DNA from 2 places in the Rhizobium sp. 3T7 genome. Region 1 is predicted to be linked to the other one. Evidence: riboswitches for the same ligand, from Rfam matches in the RefSeq annotation. Region 1 holds a riboswitch; the other holds the start of a gene.
The links. A riboswitch is a leader RNA that binds a small molecule or an ion and turns the genes downstream of it on or off. The one in region 1 is predicted to bind FMN.

Region 1 (4,211 bases):
TTCGATCTCAGCGGCCAGGTTGCCATCGTGACCGGCGCTGGGAGCGGGATTGGGCAGCGTATTGCCATCGGCCTAGCACAGTGCGGCGCCGACGTCGCACTGCTCGACCGTCGCACCGACGACGGATTGGCCACAACCGCCAAGCACATCCAGGCCGCCGGCCGTCGTTCTATCGAGATCGCAGCTGACGTCACCAGCAAGTCTTCCCTGGGAGACGCGGTGGCTCGCACGGAGGCCAAGCTAGGCGCGCTGACACTTGCCGTTAACGCCGCGGGCATTGCCAACGCCAACCCGGCAGAGGAGATGGAGGAGGACCAGTATCAGGCGTTGATGGACATCAACCTGAAAGGAGTCTTCCTTTCCTGCCAGGCCGAGGCTCGCGCTATGTTGAAAAACGGGCGCGGCTCCATCGTCAACATCGCTTCCATGTCCGGCGTGATCGTCAATCGGGGACTGAGCCAGGCGCATTACAACGCCTCCAAGGCCGGCGTGATCCACATGTCGAAATCCTTGGCGATGGAATGGGTCGACCGCGGCATCCGCGTCAACACTATCTCGCCCGGATACACCGCGACGCCGATGAACACGCGTCCGGAGATGATCCATCAGACCAAGCTCTTCGAAGAGCAGACGCCAATGCAGCGCATGGCAACGGTCGACGAAATGGTCGGTCCGGCCGTGTTCCTGCTGTCGAATGCGGCAAGCTTTGTGACGGGCGTTGATCTGCTTGTCGACGGCGGTTTCTGCTGCTGGTGATGCGATGAGAAAGCTGATTGCCGGCAACTGGAAAATGAACGGTCTCGCTTCCTCCCTGGCTGAGATCGAGGCGCTGAAGGGGCTAACGGGCGAGGCGACGTGCGATATCGTCGTCTGCCCGCCCTTCACGCTGTTAGAAAAGGCCGCCGAACGCGCAAAGGATTCTGTCGTCATTATTGGCGCCCAGGACTGCCATCCGCAGATATCAGGCGCCTACACCGGAGACGTATCAGCGCAAATGCTCGTCGAGGCGGGTGCGCGCTTCGTCATTCTCGGTCATTCCGAACGTCGCGTATTCCATAACGAGAGCGATGCCGTCGTTTCGACCAAGGTCGCCGCCGCTCATGAGGCGGGACTGACCGCAATCATTTGCGTGGGCGAGACCCGCGCTGAACGCGATGACGGCAAGGTGATCGAAGTCGTCGGTGGACAGCTACGCGGTTCAATTCCAGCGGGTGCCACCAGTTCGAACGTGGCCATCGCATACGAACCGGTCTGGGCTATCGGAACTGGTCTGGTCCCGACCATAGATCAGATCGAGGAGATCCATTCTTCGATAAGACAAACGCTCGAAGAACGGCTTGGCGAAGACGGGCGCAGGGTGAGGATTCTTTACGGTGGCTCCGTGAAGGCCTCGAATGCCGCCGACATCTTCGGGGCGACAAATGTGGATGGAGCCTTGGTTGGAGGCGCATCGCTGAAGGCGGTAGAGTTCGCCGGGATCATTTCTGCAGCCGCTTGAAAAGGGGCACGACGCGCTTGGGTTGCTTTGCGGCCGCCCGATATCAGGCACCGTGAAAGGAAGAAACTATGAAACGCTTCGAAAACAAGACCGTCGTCATCACCGGAGGCAGCCGCGGCATCGGCGCGGGGATCGCCAAGCGCTTCGCAAGGGAAGGGGCCAACCTAGTGGTCTGCGCCAATGAAGAGACGGTCCATGCAGTCGCCGAGCAGATCAAGGTGGAGGGCGGCAATGCCATTTCCTTCGTTGGCGACGTCACTGACAAGACCAGCGTAAAGGCACTCTATGATGCGGCGGAGAAGGCTTTCGGTACCGTCGACGTGTCGATCCAGAACGCCGGGGTCATCACCATCGCCCGCATCGAGGACATGACGGAAGGCGAGTGGGACAAAGTCATGGCGGTCAACACAAAGGGCGTATTCTTGTGCGCACAAGAAGCAATTCTGCGTATGCGCAAGCATGGACGCGGCGGCCGCATCATCAACACCGCCTCCGGTCAAGCGCGCGACGGCTTCATCTATACGCCACACTACGCCGCATCGAAGATGGGCGTCGTCGGTATTACCCAGAGCCTTGCAAAGGAAGTCGCGACCGAAAGTATCACCGTCAACGCGTTCTGCCCTGGCATCATCGAGACTGACATGTGGGCCTATAACGACCAGGCGTGGGGCAAGCTCCTGGGCAACTATGGCCCTGGGGAGCTGATGAAGGAGTGGGTCGAAGGTATTCCGATGAAGCGGGCCGGATCCGGCGAGGACGTCGCCGGTCTGGTCACCTTCCTTGCTAGCGACGACGCCGCCTACATCACCGGCCAAACCATCAATGTCGATGGCGGTTTGATCATGTCGTAACGTCATTCGACAATGGGGAACGGTGCGTTCACCAGGAGAACCGGTTCCCGATGGTTGAACTGCTGGAAGCCTCTTGCAGAACCAGGCATCGATTGCTTATGTTAAAAACGTTCTCAGGGCGGGGCGAAAATCCCCACCGGCGGTATCGAGGCAACTCGGAGCCCGCGAGCGCCTTCGCTGAAGCGAAGGGTCAGCAGATCCGGTGAGATGCCGGAGCCGACGGTCATAGTCCGGATGGAAGAGAGCAACGCAGCGGAACCGCGTGATGAGCGGCGTTTCCGATGCTTGTTCGCCCAAGGGAAAAACGGTGGCTCTAACAGGCCATGCTCGCCGCCAAAAGCGGCTAACCCTTGAAAGGCAAGAAGAAGATGGCAATTTCCAAGATCGACGAAGCGGTGGCCGCAATTGCACGTGGCGAGATCGTGGTCGTCGTCGATGATCGCGACCGGGAAAATGAAGGCGATTTGGTGATCGCTTCGCAAGCAGTTACGCCGGAATCGATCGCGTTCATGATGAACTACGCCCGCGGCCTTATCTGCGTCGCGATGGAAGGCGAGAGACTCGATGCACTCGACATTCCATTGATGGTGCCGCGCAATACCGAAGTTCTCAAGACCGCATTCACCGTCTCGGTGGACTACATCCCTGAAACGACGACAGGCATATCCGCTGCCGATCGAGCTGCAACCGTGCGAGCTCTTGTCACGGACGGCTCACGTCCAGAGGATTTTGCACGGCCGGGGCATATCTTCCCGCTTAGAGCCCATCCGCATGGCGTACTTTCCCGCCCTGGGCACACGGAAGCGGCCGTTGACCTTGCAAGGCTTGCTGGGCTGTTTCCATCAGGTGTGATTTGCGAGGTTGCCAACGACGACGGAACAATGGCTCGGTTGCCAGAGCTTGAAGCGTTTGCCGAACGGCACGGTCTTCATCTGATTACGATCGAAGACCTCATCGCATACAGGGCGGAGAGCCTACCCGTCAAGGCAGCCTGATCGACCCTGCTCGGAGTGCCAGCTGGTACTCGTGGCCTCAGCATGGTGGCGCCCCGGAGGGCGGTCGTTTTTCTAGCGCCACCAACACAACGTTCGCGGTCGAGTAAGCTTGTTTCCGGTCTGGCAATATAGCCTGACGCAAACGTGAAGGATGTCGCGAACGTCCTAAGGCCAAGACCAGCGATTTCGGTAGGGCAGCACATAAAGATTCTATCTGCAAACTTTTGCAGTTGCTTATCGATCTTCGCCCGTTGAGCGTCGGATCGTCCGGTTTTTCACGTCCTTCTATGCCATATCCTTGCGCAGCCGCAACCGGCCCTCTATGCGGATGCCTATCCGGCCGCGGCCGAGGCGAACCAGCCGTATCGGAAGCTGCTTTTCGTCCAATCGGCGACGCAGAAGAAGCAGCCTCGTTTCCAGGTTGTCCTTGAACTCCGGCAGCTTCAGTGCCGCATCGAGCCGGATCTCGCGGTTGGTGAATTCGAGCGTGCCGTTTGCCAGATGCTGTTCGAGCATGGAGACAAGAAGCCGGCCCGCGATTCCCTTGATAACATAGTCGCCGTCGACGAAAACGCTGTCGTCAAAGCTGTGATGAACGACCCGAATGATCTGTTCCGAAGCCGAGTGTTCGGCCGGAGCGACTCGGTGAGAGCCGGTCTCCAGTGAGAGCTTTTCGCCCAGCGCCAGAGCCACCGCCGCTTGTCTGGCGACGATGGAAAGCGCGACCTCGTCCTCGGCGGTGAAAGCCCGCCGTTCCCGGCTTTCGAGAAAGAGAACGCCGCGAACCGTGCCTCCGGCGACAAGCGGCACGGCAATCTGGCTCATCGCATCCGGCATGCCTGGGAGCGGGATCGAGCGGGTGCGGTT
Region 2 (4,211 bases), on a different contig from region 1:
CGACGACAGAGGCGCGCTCTGCGAGCAGGAATATGTATTTCTGGCCTTCGATCGTCGCCACTTCCAGACCTTCCGGCTCGACGCCCTTGGCGGACGAACGCTTGTCCGGATAGTGGCCGATATTGGCGACGGCACGTTCGAAGGAAGCACCGGATTCGTAGAGCACCTTGCCGGTCTTTTCGAAAATCGTGAAACCGCGCGAGCCGCCTTGATAGTCGCCTTCGTTGGCAACAACCAGGCGGTTATTATCGAGCCACTTCACCGCGTCAGGCTCACGGGGGATGCCCTTGAGTTCGCCGGTGAACTTCAGGGCGCCATCGCGTTTGGTATCGATGCCGGCCAGATCGACACTGCCAGCGGAGAAGTGCGTCTTCACCGTTGCAGTTGCCGCGTCAATGATGACGATTTCGTTGTTTTCCTGAAGGGTCAGGGCAATCTCGTTCTGGTCGTTGAACGAGACGAATTCCGGTTCCGGATCTTCGGGCGCAATGCCCGCAAGGCCCGTCAGCGTGACGTGCTTGATCGAGCTGCAGTCGACCGTGCCGTTCTTGACTTGGAACACGGCGAGGTCGCCTGCCGGTATCTGTGGAATCTTGCCGTCGTTCACCTCTTCCTCACGCTCGTTTTCGATCGCGATCGCGCCGAGCGTCTTTTCCTTGTTGAGTGCGACCGAATCCGGCTGGCCGCCGAGATCGCAGGTGCTCTCGATCTTCTTGGTTGCAACGTCGACGATCGCGAGGCGCCCCGAGGGCTTCGCCTTGCTCTGTGACGTATTGACGGCCACCAGCGCCTTGCCGGCGGCGGACGCCACGGAGGTCGGCTCGCCGTCCATCATCAGCGCGCCCCCGGCCTTCGGCGCCTTGGCGTCTGAGATATCGACAAATCCGATCGCACCGAGCGGGCTATCGCTATAGATCAGCGTCATGCCGTCGTCGGTGGCCGTGATTATTTCCGCCGAAGTGGCCGAAAGCTTGTCTTTTCCCTCGGGCAGATTGGATGCCACCGGAAAAGTTGCGATGCGGTTGAAAACGGGCTCTGCGGCGGCCGGAAACGCGGCCGTCGTCAGAAGCGCCGCAACGAGCACTGTCTTGCGCGATAGAGTTGTCATGAAATCCCCCATGAATTCAAACAAAGGGGTTTTGCGGGATAGGCATGACATCGGAATGACACTGCTGTCATATTTCTGACTGCGCTAGCCGGTCTCCCGTTCCTTCTTCATTTCGTTCCTCATGATGAAGAGCGATGCACCAAGGATCAGCATCGCCCCCAACCACAAATAGCCGGTCGGCGCATAGCCAAAGACCAACCAGCCGGCGAAAACATTGAGCGGCAGCTTGAGATCGTCGAAGGGCTGGATGTAGGTGGCATCGGCCGTTGAATAGGCAAGTGTCAAGAAATACTGGGCCATCACGGTGAGGAGGCCTGCCGCAACGAAAAGCAGGAGCGTCATACCGGAAGGGATGCTGAAGCCCGCGGCGACCGCCAATCCGCCGTTGATGGGCGTCAGGAGGGCCAGCAGCCAGACGGTGATGGTTTCCGGCCGTTCGACCCCGGTAAGGCTCTTGGTGATCAGCGATGAGGCGCCCCAGAGAAGCGCCGAGAGGATTGGAAGGAGCGCCGCCCAACTGAAGCTGTCCGACCAGGGCTGCAGGATGATCATCGCTCCGACGAAGCCGGTGCCAGTCGCCACCCACCGTGCGAGGCCGATGTATTCACCAAGGAAGATGCGTGCGCCCATGATGATGAAGAATGGCGAAGTCATTACCAGGGCGATCGCCTGCCAGATCGGCACGGACGCAAGCCCTGCGACCCAGGTCATCACACCGAAGGCTGCCAAGGCGACACGCACGACATGACGCCAAGGATAGCGCGTTCGCATTGCTCCAAAGCCGACGCGCCGGAGAAAGGGCAACGAGAAGACCAGCGCAAAGGCATATTGCCAGAAGGCTGCGGAGGCGGAGGGGAAGGCGAGCTTCATCGTCAGCCATTGCGTGACGACATTGAGGATCGAGAAGGCGATGCCTGCAGCGACCATCCAGGCAGCGCCGATCATTGCTCGCGAAGCAGAAAATGTAGGGGAAGTCTGATTCATGTTTTCTTTCCGAAACCAACACAAATCAGGACGCATGAGCGCGATACCGCAGCCAGGACAGAATTCGCCCTCGCCCGCTCCGCTCATTCTCTTTCATCCGGACTGTAACCGTCGGCTCCGGAATTGCACCGGATCTGCTGACCCTTTTGGCACCGGCCGAAAGGCGCTCGCGGGCTTGAGCCGAGGCCCTTACCGCCGGTGGGGACTTTCACCCCGCCCTGAGAACAGTATTTTCCGTAAGACATACCTCGCGTGCCGACAAGTCCGCGAGATGCAAAAAGGGTCCGGCCGTGGCCGAACCCTTCGAAACTTGCACCGCCGGTCTCGTTGCCCGACCGCCAAGCAAATTCATATCAGCCGTTAACGGCGTCCTTCAGGCCCTTGCCGGGCGTGAACTTCGGCACGTTGCGAGCCGGAATATCGACTTCTGCGCCCGTGGACGGGTTGCGGCCCTTCGTGGCAGCGCGATGGGAAACGGTGAAGCTACCGAAACCAGCGAGGCGAACGTCGCCCTTGCCCTTCAGTTCAGCCTGGACAACTTCGAAAACAGCGTCGACTGCGGAAGCAGCATCGGTCTTCGAGAGTCCTGCCTTTTCAGCAACTGCGGACACGAGTTCATTCTTGTTCATGTTTCCACCCCTTTCTAAATGGTTCGAAACGACTCAAATTTATAAGCTAGGCTCAGAATAGAGTTCATCAGGCCCGCCGCACCCCAAAGACCCTGCAAATCAAGGAAATGCAAGAGTCTGCGCGTCGATTTCACAAAAAAAGGCTGGCGAAAACGCCAGCCTTTTCAGGGTTTTTAAGCAATTGGGCACGAATGTGGCAAACAAAGCTCAGTGAGCTATGGTTGCACCCGTTTCGTCGAGCCCTTCGACCGTTGCAATGACCGGTGTTTCCACCGTGCCATCCCACTCGATCGCTTCGGGTCTGCGGACCAGCGCATGCTTGATCACCTCGCCCATGCGGGACACCGGGATGATCTCCATGTTGTTCTTCACGTTGTCCGGAATCTCCGCCAGATCCTTGGCGTTTTCTTCCGGGATCAGCACCTTCTTGATGCCACCGCGAAGCGCTGCGAGCAGCTTTTCCTTCAGGCCGCCGATCGGCAGCACCCGGCCGCGAAGGGTGATTTCACCGGTCATCGCGACGTTCTTGTCGACCGGGATACCGGTCATGATCGAGACGATCGCGGTCGCCATGGCGACACCGGCCGACGGACCATCCTTCGGCGTCGCACCTTCCGGCACGTGCACGTGGATGTCGCTCTTATCGAAGCGCGGCGGCTCGATGCCGAAATCGACAGCGCGCGAGCGGACGTAAGATGCCGCTGCGGAGATCGACTCCTTCATGACTTCCTTCAGGTTGCCGGTCACGGTCATCCGACCCTTGCCCGGCATCATGACGCCTTCGATCGTCAGCAGTTCGCCGCCGACTTCCGTCCAGGCCAGACCGGTGACCACGCCGACCTGATCTTCGCGTTCTGCTTCGCCGTGGCGGAAGCGCGGAACGCCCAGATAGTCGTCAATGTTTTCGGCCGTCACATGAACGGACTTCGTCTTGCCCTTGATGATCTCGGTCACCGCCTTGCGGGCGAGCTTCATCAATTCGCGTTCGAAGTTACGAACACCGGCTTCGCGGGTGTACTGCTGGCTGATCGCCATCAGGGCATCGTCGCTGACCGAGAATTCATTCGGCTGCAGAGCATGCTCCTTGATGGCCTTCGGCAGCAGGTGCCGCTTGGCGATCTCACGCTTTTCGTCTTCGGTGTAGCCGGCGATGCGGATGACTTCCATGCGGTCCATCAAGGGCGCCGGAATGTTCAGCGTGTTCGCCGTCGTGATGAACATCACGTCCGACAGGTCGTATTCGACCTCCAGGTAGTGATCCATGAAGGTCGAGTTCTGAGCCGGATCCAGCACCTCGAGCAGAGCAGACGACGGATCGCCGCGGAAATCCTGACCCATCTTGTCGATCTCGTCGAGCAGGAAGAGCGGATTGGACTTCTTCGCCTTCTTCATCGACTGGATGACCTTGCCGGGCATCGAACCGATGTAGGTGCGGCGGTGACCGCGGATTTCAGCTTCGTCCCGAACGCCGCCGAGCGCCATGCGGACAT

Region 2: it holds a riboswitch for FMN, as region 1 does, so the genes downstream of both, K9B32_RS09705 (DMT family transporter) here and ribB (3,4-dihydroxy-2-butanone-4-phosphate synthase) in region 1, are expected to answer to the same signal.

Annotation. Positions count from the first base shown of each region.
Region 1 covers NZ_JAIQXS010000007.1:18,921-23,131, forward strand. The annotation lists gene K9B32_RS12190 (SDR family oxidoreductase) at 1-756, shown strand, start outside; gene tpiA (triose-phosphate isomerase) at 761-1,498, shown strand; gene K9B32_RS12200 (glucose 1-dehydrogenase) at 1,567-2,349, shown strand; FMN riboswitch at 2,455-2,599, shown strand; gene ribB (3,4-dihydroxy-2-butanone-4-phosphate synthase) at 2,718-3,344, shown strand; gene K9B32_RS12210 (GAF domain-containing protein) at 3,630-4,211, opposite strand, start outside.
Region 2 covers NZ_JAIQXS010000005.1:115,131-119,341, reverse strand. The annotation lists gene K9B32_RS09710 (esterase-like activity of phytase family protein) at 1-1,120, opposite strand, end outside; gene K9B32_RS09705 (DMT family transporter) at 1,193-2,092, opposite strand; FMN riboswitch at 2,174-2,322, opposite strand; gene hupB (DNA-binding protein HupB) at 2,446-2,721, opposite strand; gene lon (endopeptidase La) at 2,929-4,211, opposite strand, start outside.